4 regions of the Phosphitispora fastidiosa genome follow, and region 1 is predicted to be linked to each of the others. Evidence: riboswitches for the same ligand, from Rfam matches in the RefSeq annotation. Region 1 holds a riboswitch; each other region holds the start of a gene.

Region 1 (9,777 bases):
GAGCCGGAGCCAATCCCGAGATTGGGCAAAAGGCTGCTGAGGAGAGCAGGGAAGAGTTAGCCAAGGCCCTTAACGGTGCTGACATGGTATTTGTTACCGCAGGTATGGGTGGCGGCACCGGGACAGGAGCTGCTCCTATTGTGGCTGAAGTGGCTAAAGAAATCGGCGCTCTTACTGTCGGGGTGGTGACCAAACCCTTCACCTTTGAGGGAAGAAAGCGCCTGACCCAGGCCGAAGGCGGTATTTCCAACTTAAAGAATAAAGTCGATACCCTGATAACAATTCCAAATGACAGGCTGCTCCAGGTAATCGACAAACATACTTCTATTGTGGAGGCTTTCAGGATAGCAGATGACGTCCTGCGCCAGGGTGTCCAGGGCATATCTGACTTGATTGCGGTACCTGGACTTATCAATCTTGATTTTGCTGATGTGAAGACAATTATGACTGAAACAGGGTCGGCCCTAATGGGAATTGGTATTGCTTCAGGTGAAAAAAGAGCCTCAGAGGCGGCTGAGTCAGCTATTTCCAGCCCGCTTTTGGAGACCTCAATCGAAGGAGCCCGGGGTGTGCTGCTGAACATCACCGGCGGTTCCAGTCTGGCGCTCTTTGAAGTCAATGAGGCTGCCGAAATTATAGCCCAGGCTGCTGATCCCGAGGCAAATATTATCTTTGGCGCGGTGATTGATGAGTCGATGGAAGATGAAGTCCGGGTAACCGTTATAGCTACGGGTTTTGACCAAAAGTTTAACCGCAAGGAAATTAATTCCGAACTGGACATAAAACCATTTGCGACTGATGACCTTGATATTCCGGCATTTCTGCGCAGGAAATAAGGGGCACAGGAGGTAGGTTTCTTGAATTGTCATGAGTGTAGATACCTGATGTTCGACCTGATTGATGATAAGCTGTCAGAGGATCTCAGGCAAGAGATGGAAAAACACCTGGATGAATGTCCTTCATGTGCCCAGAGTTTTGCTAAAATGAAGGCCAGGGAAGCGGCAAAGGAAAAAGAAGAAAAGGCTTCAGGCCTTTTCTGGTACTTGTTAATGCCCTCCGGGGGCTTTAAAAGGTTTTTCTTTGTGGGGGCTATTTTCACGTTCATTTTGGTCATGGCGCTTATTTCAGTTCAGCTTAAAGGACAACTTTTCGATTTCTTTTAGAAAAGTAGATTCTTAGTAATACAGAGTCTTATAGTAATATAAAGCTGCCGGCTTAGTATAAGCCGGCAGCTTTTTCAACGTATAGAAAGTATATTTTTTTATGTCTTTGACCTTGCTCCGGGTTTCTGTTGTTTTATCAATTGAGAAAGAGGAATCAATAATTGAATAGGGGCAGACTACATTTCATACCCCCAAAACCGCATTTTAGACCCCGAAAACCGCATTTCAGACCCTTTTGCCGGAAAATGTAAAAAAAGGTGGTAAAATGTAAAAAGGAGCATAAAATAAACAAAATCCAGAATAAACAAGATCCAGAATAAACAAGATCCAGAATAAACAAGATTCAATTCCCCGATAAAGGCAAACCCGCCGAAAGGCGGGGGCGCAAAGCCACGGGTCTAAAGCATATCGCGACCGACTTTTATTAACCGTGATATGCTATGACAGCCGGGCTGCCGAAGCAGAATTTGCTATATTACATTACAGTAGAAGCGCCTATCTTATCGGGTAGGTGTTTTTTGCGTCTGCGAAGGAGGAATGATGAATGAGAAAAACATTTAAAAAGCAGTTGTGGATTAAGGTCCTGGCTGTTGTTCTGGCCCTGGCCCTGAACATGGGGGCCCTGGACGGGGTAATCAGGCTGGCTGTGCAGGAATGGACCCTGGGAGGTTTTGAAGGGTTCCTGCGCCCGGCAGCGGCCAAGAAGGTTGATGACACGGTCTATGACACCGGGCCTGAGAAAAACGAGCCGGGCAGGGACAAAAATGTCCTGCCCGAGACTGCAGGGCCCAAAAAGCCCAGAAACCCGGCGGTCCTGGAGGCCAAAAGCAGAAATGAGGTCAGGGAGAAAAGAACTGAGTACTCCAAAACCTTCAAAATCAGTGACAGTGAATACAGGACTGAGGTCTACCAGGAACCGGTCCATTACAGGGATGAAAACAACGGGCTGGCAGACATAGATAATACCCTGGTGGAGTCACCGGAAAAAGGCTATGCCTTTGAAAACCGGGCCAACAGCCTTAAAGTGCGCTTTTCTGAGAATTCATGGGTTAAGTCCCGTGAAAAGGCCGGTGAAACGGTCCGTGAAACGTCCGGTACAGCCTCCCGGGAGATGTTCTGGGGGAAGCCGGGGGAACAGAAGCTGGGAGAGATACAGCAGAAGGAGCATGCCATTGCCTGGCGCCTTCTGGGCAGTAAAGAAAGTCCGGCCAGGGCTGTACAGAATACCTTAATCTACCGCGGCATAACAGACCATACCGACCTCAGGTACATTATTGACGGGAAAACCCTGAAGGAGGAAATCATCCTTAATGACCCGGAGGCCCCGTCTGAGTTTAAGTTTGCCCTTGATATAAGGCACCTGGACTACAGCATGCGGGACGATGGCTCTATCGATTTCACCGACCCCGGTACAGGTGATGTTATCTGGAACATGCCCACACCATACATGTATGATGCCAGGGGCGAACGCTCTCAGGCCGTAACTGCAGAAATAAGTCGTAAATACGGCCTGTTTGGCGAAACGGTGCTCACCGTGACAGCCGACCCCGAATGGCTCACTGCCCCGGACAGGGCTTATCCTGTTGTCATCGACCCCACCCTCCAGCCGGGAGAACGCTTCGGCAGGGACACCTTTATTTCCTCAAAGTACCCCGATACCGCCTATAATGACAGTGAACACCTCTATGTGGGGGATACTGCCGGATTTGGGGATACCATGAGTTTCTTCTATTTCCGTGATATTATCCGTGAAGCCAATGCCACGGTAACGGAAGCCACCTTTTCTGTTTATGCCGCAGGGGGCAGTCCGGATTCTGTTGACCTGTACCGGGTAATCCCTGACGTGATGTGGGATTATGAGGTATTGACATGGAACTGGTGGCAGACCGTGTCCGCACGGGGCGATACCCTGGGTGAGCTTGTTGACAGCACGGCAGGCCCGTCTTCCGGGTGGTGGAATTTTGATGTCCTGGACCTGGTCCAGAGGTGGATGGAAGACCCGGTCAAGAAGAACGGAGGACTGGCCCTTGTCCCCGGTTCCGGCTCAGGTTATGTAAAATTAATTTCCAGCAACTATGGCGCTGATGATGACCCCAGGTCAGACACATATAACAGCAAACATCCCAAACTGGCTTACACATATACCCTGAACCCGCCCCAGCCATCGGCGGACTTCAGCCTGGGCATCGACCGTGATACAGGTGAAATCAGGGTTTACGGCAGTGCTAGGGATGATGCCAGGATATATCTCTCCACCGGTGACGGGGATAACTATACCACCTCTGCTGACAGCAGCGGTGACTGGGAAATAGACGGGCTGACCTTTGAAGAAGGTAAATACAAGACCATCTCCATGTACTATACATATGAAATTGAATGGACCGATGAAGAGGGCGAAACCCATACCGAGACAATTACCGGTGACACCACCTCCCAGAAATTCCTGGTGACCAGGTACAGCAAAGGGGCCAGGATGAAGAGGATGGCCAAATTCTATTACCTGGACGGGACAAAAGATGACCTGCTCAAAGAAATAAATGAAATTGATTCAGAGCTTGATATGGTTGTCGGGGACTATGTCCTTATCCCTGACCCCAAACGGGAAAAACCATATATAGGCGGAGAGATCATCATAAACCCTGATGAGGAATACCGCTTGAGGGAAAAGATAAGGCCCTTATATGCCAATGGTGATATAGTCGGCAACTCTGTTGATGCTGCCACCGGGAACTTCTTTGTCATAGATACCGACCTGTCCTTTGACGCCCTGGGGCTGCCGGTGGAATTCACCAGGTTCTTTAATGCCCGGGAACCTGAAATATACCGGGGGCCTATGGGGCAGAACTGGTACATGGGCTATGACAAGATGCTGGTAAAATATGAGGATGGTTCCATACTGGCCACCGGCGGTGACGGGGGAGGGTATTTCTTCCGTAAGTCGGGTAGCCGTTATGTCTCTGATGATGATGTCACCGAACAACTGGTGAAGAACGGTGACGGGACCTATTCAGTCATCACCAAATATGACACCGTCTATCACTTCAATGATGACGGGATGCTGGACCGGGTTACCGACCGCAACGGGAATGCGGTAACCATGACCTATGACGGGGAAGGACTGCTGCGGCAGGTGACTGATGCTGCCGGAAGGACCTGTACCCTGTATTATGACGAAATGGGCCGGGTGATCATAATCCAGGATCCTGAAGGCCGCCAGGTGGACTATGACTATGACAACTGGGGACGGCTCCTCCAGGTAATTGACCCCAACGGCGGGGCTGTAAAGTATGAATATGGCTATGTGGATGAAGAGGGCCTGGCCCATGACAACTACCTGGTTACCAAGGTAACCGACCCTATGGGCAATGTGGCTGTAGTTAATGAATATGACAGTCAGGGTCGGGTCATCAGGCAGACCGATGCCGCCGGTTATACTGTCAGCATGGATTATGACAGCGGGAGGACAACATATACCGACCGTAATGGAAATGAATTTATTTATGAATTTGACAGCGAATACCGGGTGACAAGCATCTCCGGGCCTGATACGGCTGACGGGACGGTTTATGTAAATTATGCGGCACCGGCAGAGGACAGCAAATTCACTGATACCCAAACCGGGGGCACGGTATCCGGCATCACGGATATGTCCATAAATGAAGGAACTGTGACGGGAGAACCGGATCCTGTGGTTACCTCTGCTTCGGCAACCCGCATCCTGGCAGAGTACCATTATGACGGACGGGGCAACCGGGACACGGTGACTGATGCCATGGGCAATGTGACCCAATATGATTATGACACCCGGAACAACCTGACCTCAGTTATAAATGCAGACGGTAAAGAGAACACCTATGTATATGATAATGACAACAATGTTACAGACATCATTGATGCCATGGACAATAAGACCCTCCTGGAATATGACGGAAATGGCAACCTCCTTAGGGTGACTGATGCCGAAGGGAAGACAACCACATATACCTATTACGGCTCCGGCCAGGTAAAATCAGTATCAGACCCGGCAGGGAAAACGGTGTCCTATACCTATGACTCTGACGGGAATGCAGCCACAGTAAAAGACGGCAGGGGATATATCACTTATTACCGCTATGACGGTATCAGCAGGCTGGAAGAAGTCGAAGACCCCAAAGGGAACTACACATATTATGAATATGACGACAACGGCAACCTGCTGGAAGAAAGGACACCCATCGGCACAACCATCAACAGCTACAACTATAACAATTACCTGACAGGCACCAGGGACCCTGAGGGGAATGTGACCACCTTTGAATATGAAAGCAGGGGACTAATGGTCAGGGGAAAAGACCCCCTGGGGAAATATACCTGGATGGGTTATGACGGCAACGGCAGCCGTTTGTGGACAAAGGATGCCAACAACAACCGGACTGATTACCGCTATGATGACCTGGGCCGGCTGCGGGAAATTATCGAGCCTGCCGGGGATATCACCACATATTCCTATGACCCCAATGGGAACAGGACAGCAGTCATAGATGCCAAAGGTGAAACCACATACTATGAATATGATATCCTGAACCGCCTGGAAGCAGTTATCGACCCCCTGGGGCGGAGAGCTGCATACACCTATGACGACCTGGGCAATACCCTCACCTACACAGACTTTGACGGGACAGTCACAGAGTACCGGTATGACAGCCAGTCAAGGGTAAGAGAGGTTATCGACCAGATAGGGAGCACCACCAAATTCACCTATGACCGTTCCGGCAACAGGGAGACCGTCACCAATACCCTGAATCAGACATATGCCTACCGTTATGATGATAACAACAACCTGGAAAAGGTAATCAACCCGGCAGGGAACATCACCCGGTTCGAGTATGATGAGACAAACAACCGGACAGCTATGATTGACGCCCTGGGCCAGAGGACCACCTATGAGTATGACGACATGGGCCGTCTGGTTGGGGTGGCTGACCCGTTAAACCGTGATACCGAGATCGAACTTGACAAAAACGGCAACCGGCTGGCAGTCACAGACGGCAATAATAATACCACCAAGTTCGGCTATGATGCCAATGGACGTCTGGAACAGGTTATTGATGCCAAAAACAATACCACCAGGTACAAATATGATGATGTCGGAAACCTGGTCTTATTCACTGATGCCAATCACCATACCACCGAATACAGATACAACCAGAAGAACCTGCTTACCGAAGTAATCAATCCCCTGGGGCAAAAGAACTCGTTTGACTATGACCAAAACGGCAACATCATCTCCAAGACAGACCCCAATGGCAGCAACGTAGAATATGAATATGATGAACTCAACCGCCTCCTGGGGGCCTATTACCCTGATGGCAGCTATGTCGAATACGGCTATAACGACCAGGGTAAACGGGAATGGATGGAAGACATGTATGGTACCACCTGGTATGACTATGACCAAATGGGCCGCCTGACTGCAGTAACCAACCAGGATGACATGACCACCGAATATGGCTACAACCAACTGGACCAGAAAACAAAAGTCCGCTACCCTGACGGTAAGGAAGTAACCTACAGTTATGATAACCTGAACCGCCTGGAAACGGTAACCGACCGGCTGGGTAAAGCCACTACGTACAAATATGACGCCGTGGGCCGCCGCACAGATACTGTCTTACCAAACGGGGTAGTCACCTCATATGACTATGACAGGGCAAACCAGCTCACTGCTATTGCCAGCAGAAACCCGGCAGACAAACTCCTGGCCAAGTATGAATATACGTATAACGGGGCCGGGAACCGGGATAGCTTCACCCAGACCGTAGAAGACATGGTCTATACCACAGATTATGAATATGACCCCCTAAACCAGCTCATTGGAGTGGACAACCCCAATGGCGGCCAGGTGACCTATGACTATGACCCGGCGGGCAACAGGATAAAAATGACAAAAACAGAAGGGGATTGCATCACCACCACGAAATATGAATACAACGAAGCAAATGAACTGCTCAGGTACAACATGAATGAAGGCCCATACACCGAGTTCCGCTATGACAATAACGGGAACAGGACCACCAGAATAGAGCCCGGGGACCGGGTAACCACATATACCTGGGATTACGAGAACCGCCTCACAGAAGTAAACTTTCACCAGGATAAGTGGGTCGGATTCGAATATGACGGTGACGGCAACCGCATCACCAAGCTGTCAGCTATGACCCAGCCGTGGCATGAAGAAGAGATTAAACAGGACAACGGCAAAGGCAATGACCCTGAGTTTGTGCCTCCCGGCCAGCAGAAGGTTAAGAAGCAGAGGGCTGACCTGGTCTATATGCTGCTGAAGAATGACAGGGGTGAGGGAGGCAAAAGCAAAGGCAACAGCGGCGGAAATGGCGGCGGCAGCAGTGGGAATAACGGTGGCGGTAATAGCGGCGGCAGTAACGGCAATGGGAATGACAAGGATAAGCCTGACAACGGTAAAGAGAACGGAAATGAAAAGGATAAGGTCAATAACGGCAAAGACAGTGCTAAAGTAAAGAATAAAGACCTCGATATAAAGGATAGAGAAGCTAAAAAAGAGAAGGCCAAGGCTAAGAAGGGCTACCGCAAAAAAGGGAAATACGAAAATCGGGGTAAACACCTGGGGTGGTATAAGAATGGGAAGATACCCCAGGGCCCTGAAGGTGAAAAAGTTGAAATCACTTATTACCTCAACGATGTGTCTGACCCGCTTACTCAGGTATTGATGACCTATGGTGAAGATGGCAACTTCAACGCAGCCTATACTTACGGATTAGAGCGTATCGAAGTTGAGGCATTGGATGAGACCAGGCCGGAATCCCAGGACCCGCTGTATTACCTCTATGACGGCTTAGGCAGTGTCACCTTTATGGTGAAGCCAGACGGGAACAAGCGTGACCACTACCGTTATGATGAGTTCGGCAAACCTGCACCGGGGAACAGTAAGCTGTCCCAGGATGGCGTGAATGTACTGCATAACACCTTCGGCTATACCGGTGAGATATGGGATCAGGAGAGTGAACTGCTGTACCTGCGGGCGAGGTATTATGAGCCGGAGACGGGGAGGTTCCTGAGTAGGGATACGTATGAGGGGAATCTGCAGAACCCGCTGAGTAAGAATTTATTCATATATGTACAGAACAACCCTATTAATTTTAGTGACCCCACAGGAAAATATAGACTGGGGTGGTTTACAGAATTAGGACACAAGAGGGCATATTTTGAGAATGAATCATTGAATGAAAAAATTGAAATGGTATCATTAGTTCCCTTTGTTGGAGATGCAGTTAAAATAGGATATGATGTCTATCGAGGTGACTTACCTGAAGCTGCAAAAGATGTGTTAACAGCAGCAGTTACTATAGGAGCAGGCAAGCTCTTAGTTGGAGTTGCAAAGGCAGGTTCAGCAGGTATTAGTTGGTTACAAGAGAAAGCTTTGTCTGAAGCACCCGGCATAGTATTTAATGGCATTACCTATATGATACAACCGAACTTGAAAAGTGCTTCTAGGGATAAAATAATATTTGGAATATATAAATATATGTTTGGACATGCCCATATAAGCAAAAATGGGTTATGGGTGGACCCGGATCATAATGGCTGGAAATATTGGAAAAGTCGGTTGAAAGAAATTGACAGAGCTTACTACTATGGAGATACTGGTTGGGTTTCAATTGGTGAAGACGATTCTCATAGAACTATCCTAATGGTTTACGCGTATTTTGATACTATTGAGGCAATCTTAAATGATACCTATGAAGACATCGAAATAGTTGCTCACAGTATTTCAACGAAGTTTTTATAAAAGCTAGGAAGGAGTTATAAACATATGGACTTTTTAATGAAAAAACCGATTTTTAATTTAATTGCTTATTATGGTTTGAGGAAGCAAAAGAAGTTCATAAAAATTATCACTACAAGTTCCATGGTTTTTGCCGGTATAGTTTTTATGGTGTTTATCTCAGGTTGTCAGACGGATAAACCTAAAAATCAGGTTATAGAGACAGCAAATGAGTATGATATTGTCAATGAACGAGGCAATACAGTAGGAAATATCATTAATGATGGGCTAGTAGCTAAACAAGGTGGTTGGATATACTATAGCAATTTATCGGATGGGAAAAAATTATACAAAGTAGGAGCAGATGGTTTAAGCCGAATTAAGATAAATGATGATGTAAGCAGAAACATAAATGTAGTAGGTGAATGGATTTATTATAGTAATGGTTCAGATAACGAAAAATTATATAAAATAAAGACTGATGGAACAGGCAAAACCATGATGACCAATGACAGTGTTTGGTTTTTAAACGTTGTAGGAGATTGGATATATTATAGCAACGGTTCAGAACTTGGTGCACTTTATAAACTGAAAGTTGATGGTACGAACGGAACTAAATTAAGTGATGATTGGTGTGAAAATGTAAATGTAGTAGGAGACTGGATTTATTACTTAAATCGGAAAGACAATAAAAATCTATATAAAATTAGGACCAGTGGTTTAGATAAAACCAAAATCTACGACTTAGTTGGACAATTTAATATCGAAAAGGATTGGATTTATTACTCAATGAATTTAATTAATGGTCTTTACAAAATGAAGATTGATGGGACA
Region 2 (2,654 bases), on a different contig from region 1:
TGATTTCCTGCAGAAGCTTCCGATCCGGGTAGCGGTTTATAAATTCGCCAAAGGTGTCCAACACCAGCCTGTCCAGTGTATCTGTCAGAACGATTTTGTCCGCTTGCTCCTTTTTCAGCATGATAAAGCTCGCAATGCTGGACGGAGACTTCTCAAAGTAGTATTCCTGGCGCTTTCCGTCAAGACCGTACATATATCCGATGATTAGCTCCTTCTTTAGCAATTCAGTCAATGCTTCCTTTTCCATTTCGTGTTCCTCCCTGATATTTTGAATTTAATCCCAGAAGGATGCGGCAGGACGGAAAAGACCGCCCTGCCGCATAGTTTCCAAGATCAAAAAAATGATCTGCTTGTTCTTCATTACATATTAACGCTTCTATTCGACACTACTTCCCGAAGCGAAAAAAGCCTTACGGCTCTCAGTGCGGCAGCATAAACGGTTTGCCGGTTGAGCAAACGCCATAGGAATTTCACCTCTCCCAGGATCTCTGCGAGCCGCCCCCATTGCTTGAGGTCTGTGGCTGGACGGAAGTAGCATTGTCACTGTCCATTTCATTGCGAAACAGTCCACCACAGACTGTTTTATGACCAGGCGTTCCCGCTCGTCACCTTCGATGCCATCGGTTCGACGGATGAAATTCATCCGCAGGCAGTCTTGGCGCGCCCGTCAACGTCGCTGCCGCTTTTCACACGGCTGGACAGCTCATGTATTTATGCTGCCGGATATGTAATTTTCAAAGAGCAAGAGAGAGAACATAAAAACCCCCTCACTTCTATAGGGAAAAAATGAGGGGGTTGCACGGAAAAATTCTTATTTTTCCATAAGTTTTTTTATTTTGCCAAGGATTTTTATCTTTCTGTCATGGATGGTCATATAGGGACTCCCTGTTTCCGCCGAAAACTGACGCTCGCTTTTGCCCCTAAGATACAACTCCTCGATGAGCGTTCTTTCCGACTTGTCGAGCATTTCGAGGCATCGGTACAGCTTAGCGATCATCATCCTTTTTATGATCGCGTCCTCCAGGGACTCCATCATAGTGGATATTATGTATTCCACGGAAACGCCGTTCTCGATACAGCCTTCGAGCGAGATGTTGTTTTCTTCTGATAGCTCGTCCAGGTATTTTTCCCTGTCCCGGCACTTGTAATATGCTTTATAGACCTCCTTTGTCACAGAAACGCGCTTGCCTCTAACCAGCAGAGTATATTTTTTGCCATAGTTTTCCATCGACTTGTCCTCCATTTCGAGATCTTTTAAATCTGAAAAATGAAGAACAAGCGGAGGAGAGCGGCACCTTTCGAATGTAACAATGTACCTATTTGTCGTTTTTTCTCGAATAAATGTGATTTTTGTCAAAAAGAAAACCGCAATCTGCGTATTGCAAACTGCGGTTTTCCAGTCAATATGTGTGTGCTGCAATATGAAAAATCTTATGGATGCGCATAAAGCCATAAGGCCGGAGAGTGCATATTCGTACCGAGAGAGATAATGCTTGCGTAATTTTTTTCATGTGCCAATCCTCCCGATGCTTGTAAACAGTCTCAGGTTGCGCATGAGTGTTGTATTACCGAAATTCTCAACCATGGCAAACAAAAAAACCCGCCGCTATAAAGGGCAGGTTTAATACTAGTCTCTGCGGCAGCTAGGCTATCATAGTGCAGCAAGCACTTTAGACCCTATGGCTTTGCGTCCCTGCCTTTAGGCAGGTTTGCCCTTTTCGCTGATTATTCTATTTTTATCATCAAGTAAGTTTTTTCTAAACTTCATTATCGATTGAATTCGATTAAATCTCTTGCATTTACTGGCCAAAATATTTACCATAAGAGAAAATTTTTACTTTAATACTTTTTAGGAGGTTCCGGTTGATAAAACATAAACATGCTGTTTGTCCCAATATTCGTCATAGCGACCACAGTCAATACTGCTGCCAATCCTTGGAACATTATTTTAGTCATAATCTTCCACATTCTGTCTCCCCCCTTTCACTTTAAATGTAAGTAAAATGTCCCATAATCCTATAAACCTATGTCCCAACGGTGTTAGAGTAAATGCCTGCCACAATAGTGCAAACGCCATTGTCCAGCCAATCAAACTGTCAGTTCCCAGAATAGTTAAGATAATAGATATCATCACTACTGCAATTAGCGTATACCAACGAAAGGCTACTTCTTTAGCTCTGCTGCTAAAAGGCTTATTAAGGGGAGCCTGGGGTGAATAATACCAATATAAAAAAATGGATAGTACCGATATAGCAACCAAAACGATTGTTGGTAATAAGCGGATAAAAGGATGGACAGTTTTAATTGTGTAACCTAACGCTGTAAGTATTAGCACACTTGTTACCAGACACCGATAATATGCAGAGCAATGCGCTCCACCGGATAATGTACGAATTAAGCCAGTTACTACAAGTAAAATTGCAACTTCAAGGACGACACCCAGCATCGCTGCTATCAAAAATAGAATGCTTAATTTTAAGATACTGCCCAGCAAAATTTCAGCACCGAAGGCCAGAAATTCCACTTGATCAAGTCTGGAAACTTTTTTTGCAACATATGATCCAACAACTCGTCCTAGTTTATGAATTGAAACTTCATGCACCTTAAGTCACCTCTATTTTATCGTACCAGCCATCCTCAATATTTCACATAGC
Region 3 (9,777 bases), on a different contig from region 1:
CTGAAAACATTGAATCAAATACTTACATTGTTGGCAGAAGAGGGAAGCTTCTCGGGTTTTCTTTTGTGGACAAGTTTGACTGTGATGTTATTAGGGATATCATTGAAAATGCAGAACGTTTTCCTGAGAGTTATAATGAGTCGCTGCTAAGGATTATTGAAACAAAAGCCAACTTTAATGAGAAATCAAATACCTGTGTTTTTCATATTGAGAATCAGTGTGTTTTTCAGGATAAGGTAATGACAGTAGTACCTATAGCAGGTGGAGGGGAAAGGCTGGGTACGCTGGTGCTGGCGAAATTTAACGAGCAGTTTACCAATGAGGACCTGGTTTTGGCCGAATATGGCGCAACAGTGGTCGGCATGGAGGTTCTTCGAATAAAAGCAGAACGTGTTGAAGAAGAAGCCCGTAAAAAGGCTGCTGTGCAGATTGCCCTGGGAACCCTTTCTTATTCTGAACTGGAAGCAATTGAACATATTTTCGAAGAGCTTGAAGGTGATGAAGGCCTGTTGGTAGCCAGCAAGATTGCTGACAGGGTAGGAATTACCCGCTCTGTTATCGTCAATGCCCTAAGAAAGTTTGAAAGTGCCGGGGTTATTGAGTCCAAATCGCTGGGCATGAAAGGGACTTATATTAGGATATTGAATGAGCGGCTGTTGGATGAGCTGCATAAGCTGAAACATTAAAAAAGAACCTACAGTGTTATAACACTGTAGGTTCTTTTTTAATTGTGCATGTTGGTGAAAATGGCTCCTGACTGCGTTGTGCGGCTGACCGTAATCCTCGACGTACGTCCAGTACGCCTGCGGTTACGGTCAGCCGTACGCCTTGTCAGGAGCCATTTTCCCACCTCCGGGTCGGATGAATAGCAAAAGCTGAAATGAAAAAAATGCGGCAGTTTAACATACTATGGTGAATCTTTAATCAATGCGTTGTACAACTAATCGCAATCTTGATGCCGGGGGTCCCCCCGTTTTGTCGGGACGGCGGTCTCCGAAGGAGCCGGGGTTCCGGTAACAAAATGGGGGCATGGGGGGTCCCCCCGTTTTGTCGGGACGGCGGTCTCCGAAGGAGCCATTTTCCCACCCGCGGGTCGGATGAATAGCAGAAGAAGTAATTGCAGTGTAATTGCAGGTGAAAACGGCCTTCTGGGAGAGGGTGCGAGATTTGTCGATAAACCAAGTAATTTCAAAGAAAATTAGATAGTAAAAAAAGGATTTTGGGTAACAATGGCGAAATATTGTTACATTGGAAATCGTTACACAATACAGGTTAAAATTGTAGGTTGCCAAATGGTAAAAAATTATAAAAAAATATAAAAAAATGTAAGAAAAGGTAGGAATTTTGGGAACGAATGACGAATACACCCCCAAGGGTTTACATATTTTATCCAGGGTTACATTTTATTCCTGAATGTGAGTTCACAATACATCCAAACTTTGTTAAAGGCAAATTTACTGAAAGGTAAAGGCGCAAAGCTGCGGACCTAGAGGCTTGGTTATGATACCATTACAATTATGCAGTTATCGTAAAAACGGTCATTGAATATTATGATGCTGGTAACTTCCATTATATTGTATTAAATGGGCTATTTATTCAGAGCTATGGTTGCGGGCTGCCGAAGGGAGGTTAGCATTATTATGCCAAACTGCGGTAGCTGTGGTTTGGATTTTTACGTTATGGGAGTGATTAGATTTGATCGAAAATCTGTTAATTACCAAGACGATGAAAATGCTTGAAAAGGGTCTTGACGCATCTGCCCTGAGGAACAGGGTGATCGCGGACAACCTTGCCAATGTGGATACCCCGGGATATAAAAGGTCAGATGTGCTATTTGAGGAAGAGCTGCGGAAGGCTATAGGACGGGAGACTGGACTGGCCGGGAAGCTCACCCATGACAGGCACATTCCGATTGGCAGAAAATCAGAATTTAATGTAACGCCGGAGGTTGTCAGAAGTGAAGATGCGTCTATGAGAAATGACGGTAATAATGTGGATATTGACAGGGAAATGGCGGCATTGGCAAAAAATACAATTATATACAGCGTATTGGCCCAGGAATTAAACGGTGAATTCCAGAAAATTAAGATGGCTATTAATGGAAGATAATGTTCGGGACTGAGGAGGGTTACCATGAATCTTTTTAAGGCATTAGATATCAGCGCATCCGGAATGACGGCACAGAGGCTGAGGATGGACCTCATTTCTGAAAATATAGCTAATATTAATACTACCAGAACCGAGGCGGGAGGACCTTACCGCCGGAAGATGGCTATTTTCGAGGCCAGGGGACCGGAAAGCAGTTTTGCGGGGATCCTGGGCAGAACTCTAGAACAGCAAAAGACAGGTGCCGGGGTAAGGGTTTTAGGGATAAATGAAGACAAGAGCCCTTTTAAAATGGTTTATGACCCCAATCACCCTGATGCCAATGATGAGGGATATGTGAGCATGCCCAATGTCAACATTGTGACTGAAATGGTAAATATGATTTCAGCCACCAGGTCATATGAGGCCAATGTAACGGCTACAAAAGCCTCCAAGGACATTGCGCTCAAGGCTATGGAAATTGGAAAGTAAAGGGGGGTTGACAGGTGAATATTCTGAGCACACCGGTTGATGTGCTGCAGGCTGGTCGTAAACTTGGCGAACTGTCACAGGCACAGAACAATGACAATGACAAGGGTATGGGGTTTGCCGATATGCTGCAGAACTCCATCAATGAAATAAATTCTCTTCAGCAGCAATCGGCTGACCTGAAAAACACCCTGGTTACAGGTGAACTAAATGAGCTGCACCAGGTAATGATTGCGGCAGAAAAATCAAGTCTTTCTTTTCAGTTAACACTCCAGATTCGCAACAAAGTTGTAGAAGCATACCAGGAAATTATGAGAATGCAGGTATAACAGTTTTTTTTCTTATAGAGTGGAATGAGGTGACTTGTCTTAATGAAAGAGTATTTGTTGCAACTGAAAACGCAGTCTATTGAGTTGTGGCAAAAAATGAACAAAATACAGAAATCAGTCATTGTAGGTTCGGCGGCTCTTCTGATTGTGGTTTTAATTCTGCTTACCAGAAGCGCGACTATGCCGGATTATGGGGCCTTATTCACTCTAAAAGACGAGCAGCAGGCAGGGCAGATAGTAGAAAAGCTTAATGAGAAAAAAATACCTTTCAGGTTTGCCGACAATGGAGCCGATGGTACCGTTACCATTATGATTCCTAACAAGGATATTACCCAAACACGGTTGGAATTAGCCGGTGAAGGAATGCCCACAGGCGGAGTTGTCGGATTTGAGAGTTTTGATAACACTAAGTTCGGGGAGACAGATACCGATCGCCGGGCCAGATACCTCCGTGCACTGCAGGGCGAACTTACCCGCACAATCGAGGGGATGTCCGAGGTCGATAGGGCCAGAGTGCATATTGTCCAACCCGAACCTTCTCTTTTTTCTGAAGACCAAAAAAGTGCTACCGCAGCAGTGATGTTAAAGCTTAAACCCAACAAGACCCTTGAGGAAAGCCAGGTCGCAGGTATTGCCAAGCTGGTGACCAACAGTGTTGAGGGATTAACGGAAGATAATATTACTATTGTTGATATTAACGGAAATGTTCTTTCCGAAAACACCAGCGGTTCAGAAAGCGGCGCTATTTCGGGAAAACAGGTCGAAGTAAGGCAGCAGTATCAGAAACAGTACCAGAGCGAGCTTCAGGATTCGGTTGAGAGTATGCTGGAAAAAATCTGGGGCCCGGGGAAGGTTGTCTGCAGGGTTAGCCTGGATATTGATTTTGATAAGATTGAGCAGAAAAGGCAGGAGTATGGGGATGCAGTACCCAGAAGCACCGAAGAGTCCGAAAAGACCAGCACTACCACCAACAGTACTGCAGCATTAGGGGCGCCGGGTACTGACAGCAATATTCCGGGCTACGAAACTGCCGGGGAAACCGGAACCAGTGAAACCACAGAAATACATGAAATCAGAAACAATGAGATTAATACATATGAAGAATTCAGGGAGGTCGCCCCGGGCGGTGTGAAAAGAATGTCTGTGGCGGTTGTTATTGATAGGGAGATTGACGCTAATCAGCAGAAGGTTGTCGAAGACATTGTTAAGAGTGCGGCAGGATTCGACACTAACCGTGGCGATCAGTTGTCGGTTGCCGGAATGCCGTTTAATACCGAGTATCAGGATGAGCTGAGCAAGCAGATAGCTGATGCAGAGCAAAGGCAGATGTATATTTACGGCGGGGCAGCGGCTTTGGCAGCAGTTGTTCTGATTGGGGTCATTGTTGGCAGTGTAGTGGTCATGAGACGCAGAAAGCAAGACAAAGTACCCCTGGAAGACCAATTTGTGATTAGCAGGCCATTGTCGATAGATGAATTAGAGGATAACAGTATTCCTGAAAAAGACCTGACACCTGAAGAGAAAGAGCAGAAAAGAATTAAGGAACGCGTGGAAAACGTTGCTAAAGAGCAGCCTGACGATATCGCCCAATTGCTCCGTACCTGGTTGATTGAAGAATAGAGGTGACATTAATGGCGAGAGCCTTGACGGGAAAACAAAAAGCAGCAATTTTACTCATTTCCCTGGGTCCGGAGGTTTCTGCAGAGATATTTAAGCACCTCAGAGATGAGGAAATAGAAGAGCTTACTATTGAAATTGCCAATATACGCAAGGTCAGCGCTGATGATAAGGCCGATATCCTGTCTGAATTCCATGATTTGCTGGTGGCCAGAGATGTCATATCCTCCGGAGGTATCGAATATGCCAGGGAGGTTCTGGAAAAGGCTCTGGGCAACCAGAAAGCCCTGGATATCATTCAGAGACTTACAGCTACCCTACAGGTCAAGCCTTTTGACTTTGTCAGGAAAACAGACCCTGCGCAGCTGCTTAACTTTATTCAGTCAGAACACCCGCAAACCATAGCCCTGATTATTGCATACCTGGCTCCTGACCAGGCTGCCACTATACTTTCGGCGCTGCCGCCTGACCGCCAGGCGGATGTAGCCAGGAGGATTGCCATGATGGATAGCACCTCCCCGGATGTAATCAGGGATATTGAACGATTGTTGGAACGAAAACTTTCATCAGTGGTTTCCACCGATTTCACCAGTGCGGGTGGAGTTCAATCTGTTGTTGATATCCTTAACCGGGTTGACCGCACAACTGAGAAAACCATTATGGAAAGTATGGAAATACAGGACCCGGAAATGGCCGAGGAAATCAAGAAAAGGATGTTTGTTTTCGAAGATATCGTACAGCTTGATGACAGGGCAATCCAGCAGATACTCCGCGATGTGGACAGCAAAGACCTTGCTCTGGCACTTAAGGGGTCAAATGAGGAAGTAGGCGCCAAGGTTCAGCGTAACATGTCAAAACGCGCAACAGATATGCTGAAGGAAGATATGGAATATATGGGTCCTGTCAGGCTGCGTGACGTAGAAGATGCTCAACAGCGCATAGTAAACATTATCAGAAAGCTGGAAGAAGCTGGGGAGATTGTCATTGCTCGTGGCGGAGGAGATGAAGTAATTGTCTAAGGTTATAAAGGGTTTGTCCGTCAAGCTGCAATCCCCAATGATTGTACGACATGGCAGTGATACGGGACCGGAACCTCTCCCCGATGATTACCATGGGCCCATATCCGAACAGGATGTAGGACAGCTAAAGGACCAGGCAGCACAGATCCTCAGTGAAACTGAGCAGATGGTTAAGGAACTTCTTGGAACTGCCAGACAGGAAGCTGAGAAGATAATCAGGAACTCCAGGGAAGAGGCCCAGGATTTAATTGAAGTAGGCCGCCAAAAACTAAGGGAAATTGAAGAAGAAGCATATGCCAAGGGTTGGCAGGAAGGCAATAAGGCTGCCATGGAGGAGTATGAGGCAAAACTCAGGGAAGCGGACGCCATTCTGGAAAAGGCCGAAGAAGAAAAATGGCGGGTTGTGGCAGGCTCTGAGGAAGAGATTGTCAGGCTGTCTGTGGCGGTTGCCAGGAAGGTTATCGACCGGGAAATGGAGACAAACCCTGAAATTGTGGCAGATATGGTTAAACGGGCCGTTCAGAAGGCTACCGACAGAGAGGAACTAACTGTAAGAGTCAATCCAGATAACCTGGATGTTACTATAAATGCCAGAGATGATATTTCACAGGAAGTGAAAGGGATTCGCAAATTAAAGGTTTTGGCTGACCCGGCAATTGCTCCGGGGGGTTGTGTAGTTGAAAGTCACAATGGTACTGTTGACGCAAGAATCGAGAGACAGATGAATGAGATAGAACAAGCTTTGATGGAAGTGAATCCAAATGCAAAAGTTTGAAAAGTATTTTCAGGCCATAGAAAAGACAGAACCGATTAAGACAAACGGTAAAGTCACCCAGGTTATCGGTCTTATTATCGAGTCCCAGGGTCCTGGGGCCAACCTGGGGGAATTATGTTATGTTTTTCCGAATAAAGGTTCTCTGAAGATAAAGGCAGAGGTTGTAGGGTTCAGAGAAAATAAGATTCTCCTGATGCCCCTCGGTGAACTAAGCGGTATCGGTCCCGGGTGTGAAGTTGTGGCAACCGGGGATACCTTCAGGGTTGGTGTGGGAAACCGGATTCTGGGAAGGATTATCGACGGTCTGGGTAATCCCCTCGATTGTGGCGGATGCCTTGAGATTTCAGTGGATTACCCGGTAAATAATAGTCCGCCTAATCCACTGGACAGGAAACGGATCACGGAACCTCTGTCAATAGGAGTTAAGGCAATAGATGGTATGCTGACCTGTGGCAAGGGACAGCGGATTGGGATATTTTCCGGAAGCGGGGTTGGTAAGAGTACCCTTTTGGGAATGGTTGCCCGAAACACATCAGCCGATGTTAATGTAATAGCTCTGATTGGCGAACGTGGCCGTGAGGTCAGGGAGTTTATTGAGAAAGACCTGGGTGAAGAAGGTCTGCGGCGTTCGGTAGTGGTTGTGGCCACTTCGGACCAACCCGCACTGGTACGGTTGAAGGGCGCCATGGTAGCGACTACAATAGCAGAATACTTCAGGGACCAGGGGCTGGATGTGATGTTTATGATGGATTCGGTAACCCGTTTTGCCATGGCCCAAAGGGAGATCGGGCTGGCAGTAGGCGAACCTCCTGCCACCAGGGGATATACTCCTTCTGTATTTGCACTATTGCCAAAGCTTCTGGAACGCTCCGGGACCTCAGCCAGTGGAACCATAACCGGGTTGTATACCGTACTTGTAGATGGCGATGACCACAATGAACCTATTGCTGATGCTGTAAGGGGTATTCTGGATGGGCATATAGTTCTCACCAGGGAACTGGCAATGCAGACCCATTATCCTGCCATAGATGTTCTGGCAAGTGTCAGCCGGGTTATGAATGACATTGTGCCAGAAGGCCATAGGAAGTCTGCTGATGAAATGCGCAGCATAATGGCAACTTACAGGGAAGCTAAGGACTTGATAGATATTGGAGCTTATTCAATGGGCAGCAACCCAAAAATAGATTATGCCATATCTAAGATCGACCGGGTGCTTGAATTTTTGAAACAGGGTGTAGATGATAAATATACTTTTGAGGATGCTGTTGATATCCTCAGGGCTCTTGCCGAGAACCGTATATCGGCATAAGAAGGAGATGAAGCCCTATGAAAAAGTTTGTCTTCAAGCTCCAGACGGCACTTGACCTCAAACTGAAGGCTGAGGAAATGAAAAAGGAAGAACTGGTTACGGCAACTGATATATATAAGGAAAGCTGCCGGGTCCTGGAATACCTGAAAACAAGATTGGCTGAAATTCAGGATACGGTAAGAGGGAAACAGGGAGAGCAATTTGATGTCACCGAAATAAGGAGATGCCAGGACTACATACCTGTCATCAATGAACATATCAGCCAGCAGGCGCTGATAACTGAGGAGCACCGCGTCGCCATGGAAGAGGTCAGAGGCGAACTTGTCGAAATAATGAAAGAAAGAAAGATCCTGGAAAAGCTCAGGACAAGGCACTACCAGGATTATATGCGAGAGTTCCTCAGGGAGGAACAGAAACAGATCGACGAGATGGCGACAACAGGCTTTATACACAGGGATTCAGCTGTATAACAGGGGGTTAAATGCCAGTGCGGGTAAAAAAGATACTTTCCAGAATTATATTAGTAATACTGATTCTTGGCATAGTTGCAGGCGCTGTATGGGTCCTGGACTGGCTGGCAGTGATTGATGTCCGGAAGACGGCCGGAAAGATTCCTGTTGTTGGGAAAATGATATCCGCAGAAGAAGTAAAAGACGATAAAAAGGACGACAAAAAAGATGGCAAAGAGGCCCCGCCCAACCCCTTGGAAGAGGAAAATAAAAAGCTTAAGGAGCAAGTGCAAAGGCTTGAAAAACAGGCTGGGGAGATGGCCAAACAGTTGGAGATTGTGAATACCGAAAAACAGGACCTGTTGGAAGAAAGGGAAACTCTTCAGGGTACTCTGGCATCAATGAAGAGTCTTCAGGAGCAGCAAGAGGGAGCCGAGGTCAGCTATCAGAAACTGGCAGAATACTATACTGAAATGAAACCCGAAGCTGCAGTTAATATAATGAACAATCTAGCTGATGACGTTACCATTGGGATACTGCAGTACCTTGATAATGAACAGACCGCCAAAATTCTTAGCGCCATGGAGCCGGAGAAAGCGGCAGGTATTGTAGATCAGATGAAACAATAGGCTCTCGGAAATGACCGGGAATGGCATATGGTGAGCTGTTGTACCGATTTTCCGCACTGTTGCCGGAGAAATCTAACCTTGCTCCTGGCGAAGTCCGGGAACACCGCCAATTCGCCTTCCGTGGCTCAGTGGCGGCGCGGGCCGTCCATGGCCCCGCGTCCCGGACTTCGCTTAGCGGAACTGCGGTAACATTTCTCACAGCGTCAGTGCAAGGAAAATCTTGTACAACACCTCACCAAATTCCACAGTCATTTCCGAAGCCGATGTCGGAGGGAAAAAGAAGTCTAGGCGTAGAGCCCTAAAAATACAGGAAATTCTGTTTCCGAGACTTGGTCTACTGAAAGGGGGTGGTTGGAGAGAAAAACAGGATTAAAAACAGCATATTGGAAAGGAGGTGAAAATGTTGCAGACAATGCCATTTATGGCCATTGCAGGTAATCCGGCAGTAAAACCGGGAAACGGCCCCAGTCAGGACAGAGAGTGCCGGAATGATGTCCGGAGCAGTCATAGGGCTAAAGAGACACCCTTCTCTGAGACACTGAAAGATGCTTCTCACAATGTCTGTGAGAATGAGCAAAACAATGAAACAGCTATGACTGAAAGGAAGGACTCAGTAAGCAGACGGTCCGGCGAAGCCGGGTCTGAGAAGGCAGCTGCAAAAGAGGCAGATGTTAAAGATACAGATGTCAAAGAGGTTCGCCATCCTGAAGCAGATGAATTGATGCAGCTATTGGAAATGCTCCGGGAACTTGAGTCGGAAGCGGGTTGGAACGCCATTGCAGCTGAAGGCGGTAACCAGATTGGTTTAGCGGGCGGCGGGCTTTCACGGAGTGAATTTGCATCTCTGACCGGATTGCTGCAGGACCTAAGTAGTATGAACAATCTGGATCCAGGTCAGCTCAAAAAGCTCCTTGGCAATTTTCTGAAGGTGTTAGAAGCAGCCGGAGAGGTTTCGCCGGGAATGAACGACCTAAAACTCCTGATACAGAACCAATTAAACCCTGAGACCGGTTTACCCCGGGAGGTATTTCTGACTCAGCTTGCTGCAAAAGTCAGGCAGTTAACCGGAATTGCCG
Region 4 (9,777 bases), on a different contig from region 1:
CATAAACGGCACTATAGAAGACTTTAATATTAGCTCCGATACCTGGGTCTTCAAAGATGACGGCAGTTATACCGACTGGGACGGTATTTCGGAAAACGACCCGGTAAAAGTCATTGTTGACGGTGAGACTGTCAGGCTGGTGGAAATACTGGCAGCAGATGCGGTTGTGGACAGCTTAAGCGGTTCTGTACTCCAGGTCCTGCCCGCCGAAAACGTTATTGTAATTCAGGATACTGCCTTGAAAATACATACCAAAACACTTGCTGACTATGTGTCCTTTACAGCACAAACAGGGTCCTTAAGCGGGCTCTCAGATATTAAGACAGGTGACAATGTAACCTTGAACTGTAATATTTCCGGTGCGGTAATATCTGTATTGCTTCTCAATTCAGGTCAGAGCGCAGCCAATAGCGGTATTGTTTTCTCAGTTAATCCTGAAACCGGGCTGATTATCATTAAAAATTCACAGGGCATCCTGAATACCTACCAGTACTCTGAAGGAACTATAGTTACAATACCCCAGATAAGGTTTCCGGCAGTAACTGACCTGGAACCGGGGGATGAAGTGAAAATCGCCTTCACAGGTAATCTTATTACTGAAATTGAATTGCTGAAAGCCAAGCAGGAGATGACAGTTTCCGGAAAAGTACTTCTGCTGTCAGAAGAAAAACGGATTATTACCATTTCCAATGCAGACGGATTACTGCAGGCATTTGAGGCGGCAGAAGATGCCGAGGTCATTATTTCCGGACTTGACTACCCTCTATTCTCTAATGTACTGGTTAATGACCAGGTGACTCTAACTATCCAGAACGGAAAAGTCACCAAAATATCCGTCCAAAATAGAAATGTCAGGGATACGGTCAAAGGAACAGTGCTGGCAGTTGACACGGCAAATAGGATTATTACTCTGGAAACCGAAGACGGGGATGTGGAAATCTACGAAGTTTATTCCAGAGCCGAGTTTTATATTGATAATGATACCACCTCAGACATAGCTGATGTAGAGCGAAACCTCAAAGTAGAAGTACAGCTTCTCAATGATGAGATAATCTATCTGGAAACCAAAAATACTGTGGAAGGCACTGTTGTCACTATTGATGCCGACCGTGACCTGCTTACTGTAAACACCATTAGTTCCGGAACCAAGACATATGTCCTCTCAGATGACATTGATGTTAATATTAAGGGCGTCAGCAGCCCTGATCTCGATGATCTGGATAAAGGGGATTATGTTGAATTAAGGTTTGAAAGCAGTGAAAGCAAGGTGGTTGCAGATATCAATGTGAAAACCACCCTCAATTATCGGGTGATCAGGGTTTATGAGGACCCAGACAAACTTAAGGTAGAAGATGATGACGGTGATTCTTCATATCTTTATTTGGAAAGCCAGGTCACCCTAACTGTCCCGGGAATAAACTCCCCTGATGCCGAAGACTTCAGCCAGGGGGATTTGGTAAAGGCTGAATTTATGGGCAGCAGGCTGGTTAAGGTTGAATCTGTCCCGGTTACCTTCGGAAAAATTACTACAATAAATACATACACAAAATCCGTTACTCTAAGTACCTTTGCAGGGAAAACAGAAACCTTTGTCTTTGACAGTGACAGTGAAATTGTCAAAGACGATCGGGAATTCAGCCTGGTAACCGCTCTCACTACAGGAGACCGGGTCGAGGTTAAAGAAAACATTGATGGTGGGAAAACGTTTACCGTACTGAATAAATGCAGCGGCAAATTCCAGTCCCGCAATGACGCAGGCACCAAAATTTATGTAACGGAAAATACCGTTACCTGGTCTACCTACAACCTTAGCCCAGATGCATATATCCATTCAGGCAGCGCTTCTCTGAGCCTGGATAACTTCTCACAAAACGATTCAGTTGACCTGTACGTCCTGAATAATACCGCATATGAATTGGAGAAGAAGTAGTGTAAAGGGGCTGATAAACGGCGTCAGACTGTTGATAAAGTCTTGCATTGTTTTTGAGACTTAAAAATGTTATTAAGAAATGGGTAGATGTGTTATGGAAGGCGGAGGCGTTGCCCGCCGGAAGAACTCATCTGCCCATTTCCATGTTACATTTTAACTGTTTTTCAACTGATTAATCCTGTCAATATAAAAGTCAGCCAGGCTTTCGGCAAATTCGTAAGAGTATCCCTCGGAATAAACGTGATACCTGGGTTCTTCGGCATCGGGAAGTACCAGCGCCCACCCGTTGTCATGGTAAACCTTTACTCCATCCAGCAGTTCCACTTCCTGACCACTGCTTTCCTCAATCAGTTTTCTCATTACCCTGCCTTTGGCAGTCCACGGGCAGTCCGTCTCCTTTTTAATCATATTTATCTCAGGCAGTGCCGCAATTATGTCAACAAGATCAGTGTCCCTGGCAGCCATGTAATCCATAATCCGGACAACTGTTGAGATGGCATCAAAGGTAACTACAGACTGGTTAAACTGCCCCTGGGCTGCGATGAGCTCAGGCTTCATGGTTTCGTGCATAAATACCACAGGTGAGGTTTTCGTCCTGATAACTTTGCCATTTCTGATTTCTGCCAGGGATTCCACCACCCGGCTCCCTGTTACCGGAACTGCTACCACCGGATCCCGGGATGAATCCAGGATAACTGCTGACATCAGTGCTGTAAAGAGCGGTTCATCCAGAATCCGTCCGGACCCATCTATTAAAATGACATGTTCGGCATTACTGTCAAATACAACCCCCATATCCGCACCTGTCCCTGCCAGTTCAGGCGCAATTTTCTCAGCAACAGTCATCATCTGCTCAAACTCAGCATACCCATCAGGTCTGCCACCAGCTATTTCAGGGCTGTTCTCCATGATGTGGCCTGTCCCCGGTGCAAAATTGACTAATTCACAGCCCAATTCCCCAAAAACACAGGGAGCAATAGACTGCAGGCTGTCTCCTGGCAGGATAGCAGCTATCCGGTACTGTTCTTTCCTGATATCATCCCTGCAAACCATATCCAACAAACTGCGGATATATGATTCGGTGAGTCCGGGCATATATGTTGCAACACCCACCTGGTGTTTGGTTTTGCGTTGGAAATCGTCCCTTTCAAACTGGTTCTCAATTTTTCGTTCCATATCTCTGGAAATCATGGCCCCGTTTGCGGTAAAGAAATTGATGTTTATTGTCTCCGGGTCGGCAGCCGATGATTTTACGTGAATCCCCCCTTTGGCTGCAACAGCCCGAACAGCATGCCTGTGTACCGGAGTTACCAGAGTTCCGCCATCTGTCACCATTACCCCAACTGACATCAGACCCGCGATAATAGCGCTCTTAATCATTTTGGTGCTCCGGTGGTAATCACTGCTTACCAATACAGTAGCCCCGGAACCGGCAATAGTGCCGTAAACAGCCCCCAGTTTGGCGGCACACTCTGCGGTAAGGTTAGTATTCACTTTTCCGGAGACACCGTCAGTTCCGAAGAGATTACGGCAGGCCTTTGTCCCCCACACTAGATGGGTATCAACAACCGTACCCTTTTCCACCAGCTTGTGTGGCCAGATATTGGTGTTGGGTTTAACCCGCGCATTTTCTTCGATGATACTCTCTTCACCAATAACTGCACCCTCAAATACCGCTGCCCCATCCTTTATTGTGACCCGGCCACAGATGACAGCGCCCCTTATTTCGGCCTGTTTGCCAACATGTGAACCGTTCCAGACCACTGCCCGTTTTATCGAAGCATTATTATCCACCCTGCAGCCGTTGCCTACTACCACATGTGGACCAACTACCGCTCCCGGACCAATATGACAGTCAGCGCCAATAATAACCGGAGCCTTTATAATGGCAGCCGGGTCGATCCGACAGTTTTCACCGGTATATATACCGTTACCCGCGGAAGCCGTCCTGACCTCAAGATTAACCTTGCCTTCCATAGCTGCAAAATGGGCTTCCTGATACTGTTTCAGGCTACCGATATCACACCAGTATCCTCTCAGATTTACCCCAAAGAGAGGCATATTCTCCCTTAGCAGGAAGGGGAAAAGGTCTTTACTGAAATCAAATTTGGTATCTTCCGGAATATATTTTAAAACTTCCGGCTCCAAAATGTATATCCCGGTATTTACAGTATCACTGAAAACCTCTCCCCAACCCGGTTTCTCCAGGAACTGCCTGATGGCTCCCGAATTCTCCGTAATCACAACGCCATATTCAAGGGGAATCTCCACAGGGGTAAGTACAATTGTAGCCAGAGCCCCCTTTTCGCGGTGGAATCGGATGGCCTCTGTCAGATCAAAATCAGTCAGAGCATCTCCACTGACAACAATAAAGGTATCCCTCAGGAACCCCTTAGCGTTTTTGACACTGCCTGCGGTGCCCAAAGGGGTGTTTTCGATAAAATATTCCATGCTGACTCCAAAACCGGACCCGTCACCAAAATAGTTCTGTATTTCCTGCGGCATATACTGAAGAGTGACACCAATTTCATTAATTCCATGCCGTTTCAGAAGCTCCACCGTATATTCCATTACCGGCCTGTTAAGCATCGGCACCATCGGCTTGGGCCGGTTACAGGTCAGCGGCCGAAGGCGTGAACCTTCTCCACCGGCCATAATAATTGACTGTACCAAGGTATCTTCTCCTTTCAGTGGACTCTCTGCCCGGGAACATTTGCCCTGCCAAGGCTTTTTACTTTTTCATAAAGAGCCGAGAGAGGATCTGCTGCCCTCCAGGTATCAGTATGCCAATCCGCCCTTTTGGACTGAGTGATTACTGCTTCATAAACTTCCAGGGTCTGGCCGGCAACCGAAAACCAACTATATTTATTTCTGGCCTTTTCGTAACCGTTTTTACGCAGACGGTTTGCCAGCGCCGCATCCCCAAGTACTGCCATGATGTTATCTGCCAGTGAATTGGCGGAACCCACATAACATTTCATCCCATCCCGACCGTGTTCCACTATTTCACTCAGCCCTCCGGTGTCAGAGACTACCACCGGTGTCTTCGCTGCCATCCCTTCCAGAGCAACTATACCGAAGGGCTCATACAGGCTGGGAAATACAGCGGCACTGCTCTGAGCAAACCAGCGGTTTCTGGTAGCATCATCCACATAACCGGCAAAATAAAAGCGGTGTCCGAGCCGCTTTTCCCGCACCATACTGCGCAGGTGCTCTTCATAGGGGCCGGTACCGGCCACGACAAATCTGGCCTCAGGAAAGTATGACAGTATCTTGGGTGCAGCCTCAATTAGCACCTGTACCCCTTTTTCCCGAACCAGTCTGCCAATAAAGAAAATATATTTTTCTGTGCCCTTGTGACGGTAATCAGAACCAGTCTCAAAATCCTCAATAGTAACACCATTTGGTATGATCCTCAGCTTGTCCTCAGGAAGCTGGAAAAAACCCTTCAGTTCCCTATGCATATAAGTACTGCAGACTATTACTTTCCAGGCTTCAAAAGTGAGATACCACTCGACATCACTGATATACCTCTGGTTCTCATTGTGCAGTCCATTGTTGCGCCCAAATTCCGTTGCATGAATTGTAGCCACCAGGGGCACTCGGAATGAATGCTTCAGCGCCCGCCCCGCAAATGCAGCCAGCCAGTCATGGGCATGAATGATATCAACACCCTTGATGGTGTTAAGCAGAGTTACTGCATATTCAAGCATCGAAAAATTAAGGTGCAGTATCCATGTCCTGAAATCTGGGGCTGAGATGCTGTAAGGATAAATCCGGTGTACCCGGACACCTTCATTTTCCTCATAGGGCACAGCATCATCCGCGCCGATTGTAATAACATGAACCTCCGCCCCATGCCTGGCAAGAGCCTTGGACAGGTGATACACATGCTGGGCCAATCCCCCAACGTTTTTGGGAGGGTACTCCCAGGATAACATCAGTACCTTCATCTTTGAACTCCTCCTTATTTCCTCTCCAGCTTATTTTACCTTAGGAGTAAATCCTTTATTCTCTATGGTGACGTATAGTATAGATTTTTCGCACTACCGCAGAAATTCTCGTACAATACGCCACCAAATTAGTAAAATTAAGGCAGGTAATTTCCCGAGTAACTTGGGAGATTACCTGCCGGTTATGATTTTCATCACCTAACCACCTTAAAAACAGGCTTCGGCGAAATACCCGCTTCTCTATATCTGGCAGTATGCCAGGGCTGTTTTTTGGAGCTGTTTAGCAGCTTATTAAGATAGGGGCAGATGTGTTCTGAAAGGCGGTGTCTGTCGTCAACCGGTCCAAACCCGCTTTAGTGGGTTTGGGTAACCGGTTGAGATGTCGGGGGCCCCCCCAATCCGTCGAAACCCCGGCCTTTTTAAAAGCCCGGGGTTTCGGTAACGGATTGGGGGCCCGCCGTAAGAACACATCTGCCCCTATTTACATTGCCGTTAAATAGCTCCAAAAATTACAGCCCTAATACTGCTTCCCGTCATGAATCTCAAAACTCCAGTTATGACCCCAGTTATTATCCCAGTGCTCCGCCCCATCCTTAAAACAGAAGTTTAATCTGGTAGCATCATCGGCATGCAGGGTTTGTTCCCAGCCGCGCCCGGTGCGTAGCATTTTCAGGTCTTTTATCCCATGCCACTGATCGTGAAACCCAAAACCGGCATGTAGATAAACATCCTGTGCTCCGGATCTTGACAGGAGGCCATCATATATAATATTAACGTGCTCTCCAAGGGTGATGGGAGTGGGATAAACATTGACACCGCTAACGTCATGCATGCCATCGGAACTGCTATGGCTCACATGGTCATAATCTAAATGGTCCATCAAATTTCCCCCCTAATATTTTTCTGTAATTAGTATTCATATACCAGGGGGTTTTTATATGTGGTAAATAATACAGCTAAGATTATTCACCCGAAAGCTTCACGATTGATTTTACAATCGGGTCAATCTTTTGAAGGTTGTATTGGGAGTTGAGCTTGAACCCTCCTGCCAAGAGCCTTTCAGATGCATTCCGGGATCCAGTCCGCACTTGGTCTATGTAGGTCTGAGCGCTCATATTGTTGACATTAGGGTCTTTTACCATAAGGTTATTTGCCGCTCCTGTAACGCCATTATAAAGATTCAGTCCCAGGGCCTTGTCTTTTTCCTCTATTACCTGAGCGCTGTGAAAAAGCTGAATCAGTGTCTCTGACTGGGGATAAAAGGCCCGGTATATATTGTAGGCCTCATCTTTTCTGCCTGAAAGATAGAGCGCCCAGGCGTAAGATTCGGTGATATCCTTGTCTCTAAACTGGGAATTATAAAGTTCCCCAAGAAGCCCGAGACCTTGATTCATGTCACCTGTATCAATTTGTGCCTTTGCCAGCGCCAGTTTCTTGAAAGGATCTGAAGGATCGATATCAAAATGGGCTTTTGCGGTTCTGACATATCTTTCTTTTTCAGTATTGTTTAGTCCCTCAAGGTGATATTTAAAATCATATGCTGCACTCAATACCTCATACAATTTTTCTTTGGCAGCATCGTAACCGTAGGCATCATATACTGCACTGTTCACAGAATCCGCGTTGCCCTTATGCTCCTTCTGAACCATTTCATAAGCTGCTTCACCCAGGTTAATAGCCTCATTCCATCTACCGGCCATAATCTGGTCAACCACCAGATTGATTTCGCTATCCAATTCTTTTTGCAGCGCTTCCCGGGACTTGGCAGGGGCCTTAACTGCAGACTTGTTTTGATAGACTTTGTCCGAGACAGTTTCCGGCTTTTCCCGGGAAGGAAGTATGGAACTCAATTTGGACAGGTTAAAAGAACAGCCACTGACAAATACAAGAGATGTCAACAATACCAGACCCAAGACAAATGGTTTCCTTGTCATTAAAAAGTACCCTCCCTCGATCTTTTAATTTCTCCGGCAGCCCTTCAGGGTTTTTGGCAAAAACTCGTCCTAAAAATAAGGAGACCAGTCTTCTCGGAAAAAGACCGAAGAAAGACTGGTTTGCTTGTAAACCGTTAAACTTCGGTAACCCGGCTGTCCTTTAATAAACATACCTTATAGGACCCGTGGCTTTGCGTCCCCGTCTTGCGAAGGGTTTGCCCTGTCGGTTTTAAAATTCTGTTATTAAATATATCGTCAAATATTTAGGCTAACATTAGTGTTTTCAAAACATTTCTCCTAAAATTACAGATTCTTTATCAGCTCATCACCGAATTCAGAGCACTTTACTTCAACTGCCCCATCCATCAACCTGGCAAAATCATAGGTGACGACCTTGCTTTCAATAGTTTTTTCCACTGATCTGTAGATGAGGTCTGCAGCCTCCTGCCACCCCATGTATTCCAGCATCAGAACCCCCGAAAGCAGCAGAGAACCCGGATTGACCTTGTCAAGACCGGCATATTTAGGGGCTGTGCCATGGGTTGCTTCAAATACCGCATGACCCGTCATGTAATTTATATTTGCCCCCGGGGCAATACCGATGCCTCCCACCTGTGCTGCCAGAGCATCGGAAATGTAGTCGCCGTTAAGGTTCAATGTGGCAATGACATCATACTCTGCCGCCCTTGTCAATATCTGCTGCAGGAAGGCATCAGCAATAACATCCTTGACAATAACCCTGCCGTCTTTTTCAGCTTCGCTCTGAGCCCTGTCGGCAGCTTCTTTGCCCTGTTCAGCGCTGATTCTATCATATTGGGTCCAGGTAAATACCCGGTCACCAAACTCTTTTTCCGCAACCTCATAGCCCCAGTTCTTGAATGCCCCTTCGGTAAACTTCATAATATTGCCCTTATGTACCAGGGTCAGGCTCTTACGATTGTGCTTTATGGCATATTCGAGACCGGCCCTCACCAGCCGTGCTGTACCTTCTTTGGAAACAGGCTTGATGCCAATTCCTGAGGTTTCCGGGAACCGGATTTTTTTCACTCCCATTTCTTCCGTAAGAAAACGAATTACCTTCTTGACTTCATCACTACCTTCAGCCCATTCAACACCGGCATAAATATCTTCTGCATTTTCACGGAAGATAACCATATCCACAAGCTCGGGATTTTTCACCGGAGAAGGAACCCCGTTATAGTACCTTACCGGCCTAAGGCATACGTATAGGTCGAGTCCTTGTCTCAGAGCAACGTTAAGGGAACGTATCCCTCCCCCAACCGGAGTCGTCAGTGGTCCTTTGATGGCAACAATATACTCCCTGATTGCAGTCAGGGTGTCATCCGGCAGCCATTCACCCGTTTGGTGAAACGCTTTTTCCCCGGCAAGCACCTCAAACCACGCGATTCTCTTTTGGCCTCCATATGCCTTGTCCACCGCAGCATCAAGCACCCTTGATGCCGCAGCCCAAATATCCGGACCTGTCCCGTCCCCTTCAATAAATGGAATTATGGGATAGTCAGGAACAGTTAAGCAGCCGTTCTGAAAAATAATTTTTTCTCCTTCTTTTGGCATGTCATAATTACTGAATAATGCCACAACCTCTCACCTCTTCATCTTTGTCTGTAAACGGGTAATTGACCCTTTAAACATTTTACCCTATATTGCTGATTATTTCCACTAAAAAAGAAGACGCCTCAATGGAGGCATCTCTTTACACCTGGGAACCATACACATCCTCATAGATATATATCAGCTCTTTATCAAACAGCGACCTTTTAAGGTCAACTGCAGTAGAACGAACCCTTCGCAGCAGTTCATTGGCCTCTTCTTTGGTAAGATGAATCCCATATTCAGCGAATTTCACTATCAGGGACTTGGTACCTGAGTGCTTTCCTATGATAATCTGTCTTTCCAGACCTACGTCCTCCGGCGCAAAAACCTCATAAGTCAAGGGGTT

What was found. A riboswitch is a leader RNA that binds a small molecule or an ion and turns the genes downstream of it on or off. The one in region 1 is predicted to bind cyclic di-GMP.
Region 2: linked by a shared signal. The riboswitch ahead of Ga0451573_RS17980 (sigma-70 family RNA polymerase sigma factor) and the one ahead of Ga0451573_RS02530 (DNRLRE domain-containing protein) in region 1 are both predicted to bind cyclic di-GMP.
Region 3: linked by a shared signal. The riboswitch ahead of flgB (flagellar basal body rod protein FlgB) and the one ahead of Ga0451573_RS02530 (DNRLRE domain-containing protein) in region 1 are both predicted to bind cyclic di-GMP.
Region 4: linked by a shared signal. The riboswitch ahead of Ga0451573_RS17885 (tetratricopeptide repeat protein) and the one ahead of Ga0451573_RS02530 (DNRLRE domain-containing protein) in region 1 are both predicted to bind cyclic di-GMP.

Annotation. Positions count from the first base shown of each region.
Region 1 is NZ_JAHHUL010000002.1:14,981-24,757, reverse strand. Features, by position in the region: gene ftsZ (cell division protein FtsZ) at 1-836, shown strand, start outside; gene Ga0451573_RS02535 (anti-sigma factor family protein) at 858-1,163, shown strand; cyclic di-GMP riboswitch class I at 1,513-1,623, shown strand; gene Ga0451573_RS02530 (DNRLRE domain-containing protein) at 1,708-8,967, shown strand; gene Ga0451573_RS02525 (DUF5050 domain-containing protein) at 8,992-9,777, shown strand, end outside.
Region 2 is NZ_JAHHUL010000028.1:132-2,785, reverse strand. Features, by position in the region: gene Ga0451573_RS17985 (recombinase family protein) at 1-247, opposite strand, end outside; gene Ga0451573_RS17980 (sigma-70 family RNA polymerase sigma factor) at 812-1,228, opposite strand; cyclic di-GMP riboswitch class I at 1,636-1,724, opposite strand; gene Ga0451573_RS17975 (cyclic lactone autoinducer peptide) at 1,840-1,968, opposite strand; gene Ga0451573_RS17970 (accessory gene regulator ArgB-like protein) at 1,949-2,602, opposite strand.
Region 3 is NZ_JAHHUL010000020.1:20,460-30,236, forward strand. Features, by position in the region: gene codY (GTP-sensing pleiotropic transcriptional regulator CodY) at 1-686, shown strand, start outside; cyclic di-GMP riboswitch class I at 1,438-1,623, shown strand; gene flgB (flagellar basal body rod protein FlgB) at 1,696-2,109, shown strand; gene flgC (flagellar basal body rod protein FlgC) at 2,134-2,577, shown strand; gene fliE (flagellar hook-basal body complex protein FliE) at 2,592-2,903, shown strand; gene fliF (flagellar basal-body MS-ring/collar protein FliF) at 2,946-4,523, shown strand; gene fliG (flagellar motor switch protein FliG) at 4,535-5,539, shown strand; gene Ga0451573_RS15820 (FliH/SctL family protein) at 5,532-6,314, shown strand; gene fliI (flagellar protein export ATPase FliI) at 6,301-7,623, shown strand; gene fliJ (flagellar export protein FliJ) at 7,641-8,093, shown strand; gene Ga0451573_RS20110 (MotE family protein) at 8,111-8,701, shown strand; gene Ga0451573_RS15840 (flagellar hook-length control protein FliK) at 9,102-9,777, shown strand, end outside.
Region 4 is NZ_JAHHUL010000027.1:25,693-35,469, reverse strand. Features, by position in the region: gene Ga0451573_RS17905 (S-layer homology domain-containing protein) at 1-1,930, shown strand, start outside; gene Ga0451573_RS17900 (sugar phosphate nucleotidyltransferase) at 2,084-4,603, opposite strand; gene Ga0451573_RS17895 (glycosyltransferase family 4 protein) at 4,618-5,883, opposite strand; gene Ga0451573_RS17890 (carbohydrate-binding protein) at 6,401-6,763, opposite strand; gene Ga0451573_RS17885 (tetratricopeptide repeat protein) at 6,846-7,817, opposite strand; cyclic di-GMP riboswitch class I at 7,958-8,047, opposite strand; gene icd (NADP-dependent isocitrate dehydrogenase) at 8,121-9,416, opposite strand; gene nifV (homocitrate synthase) at 9,532-9,777, opposite strand, start outside.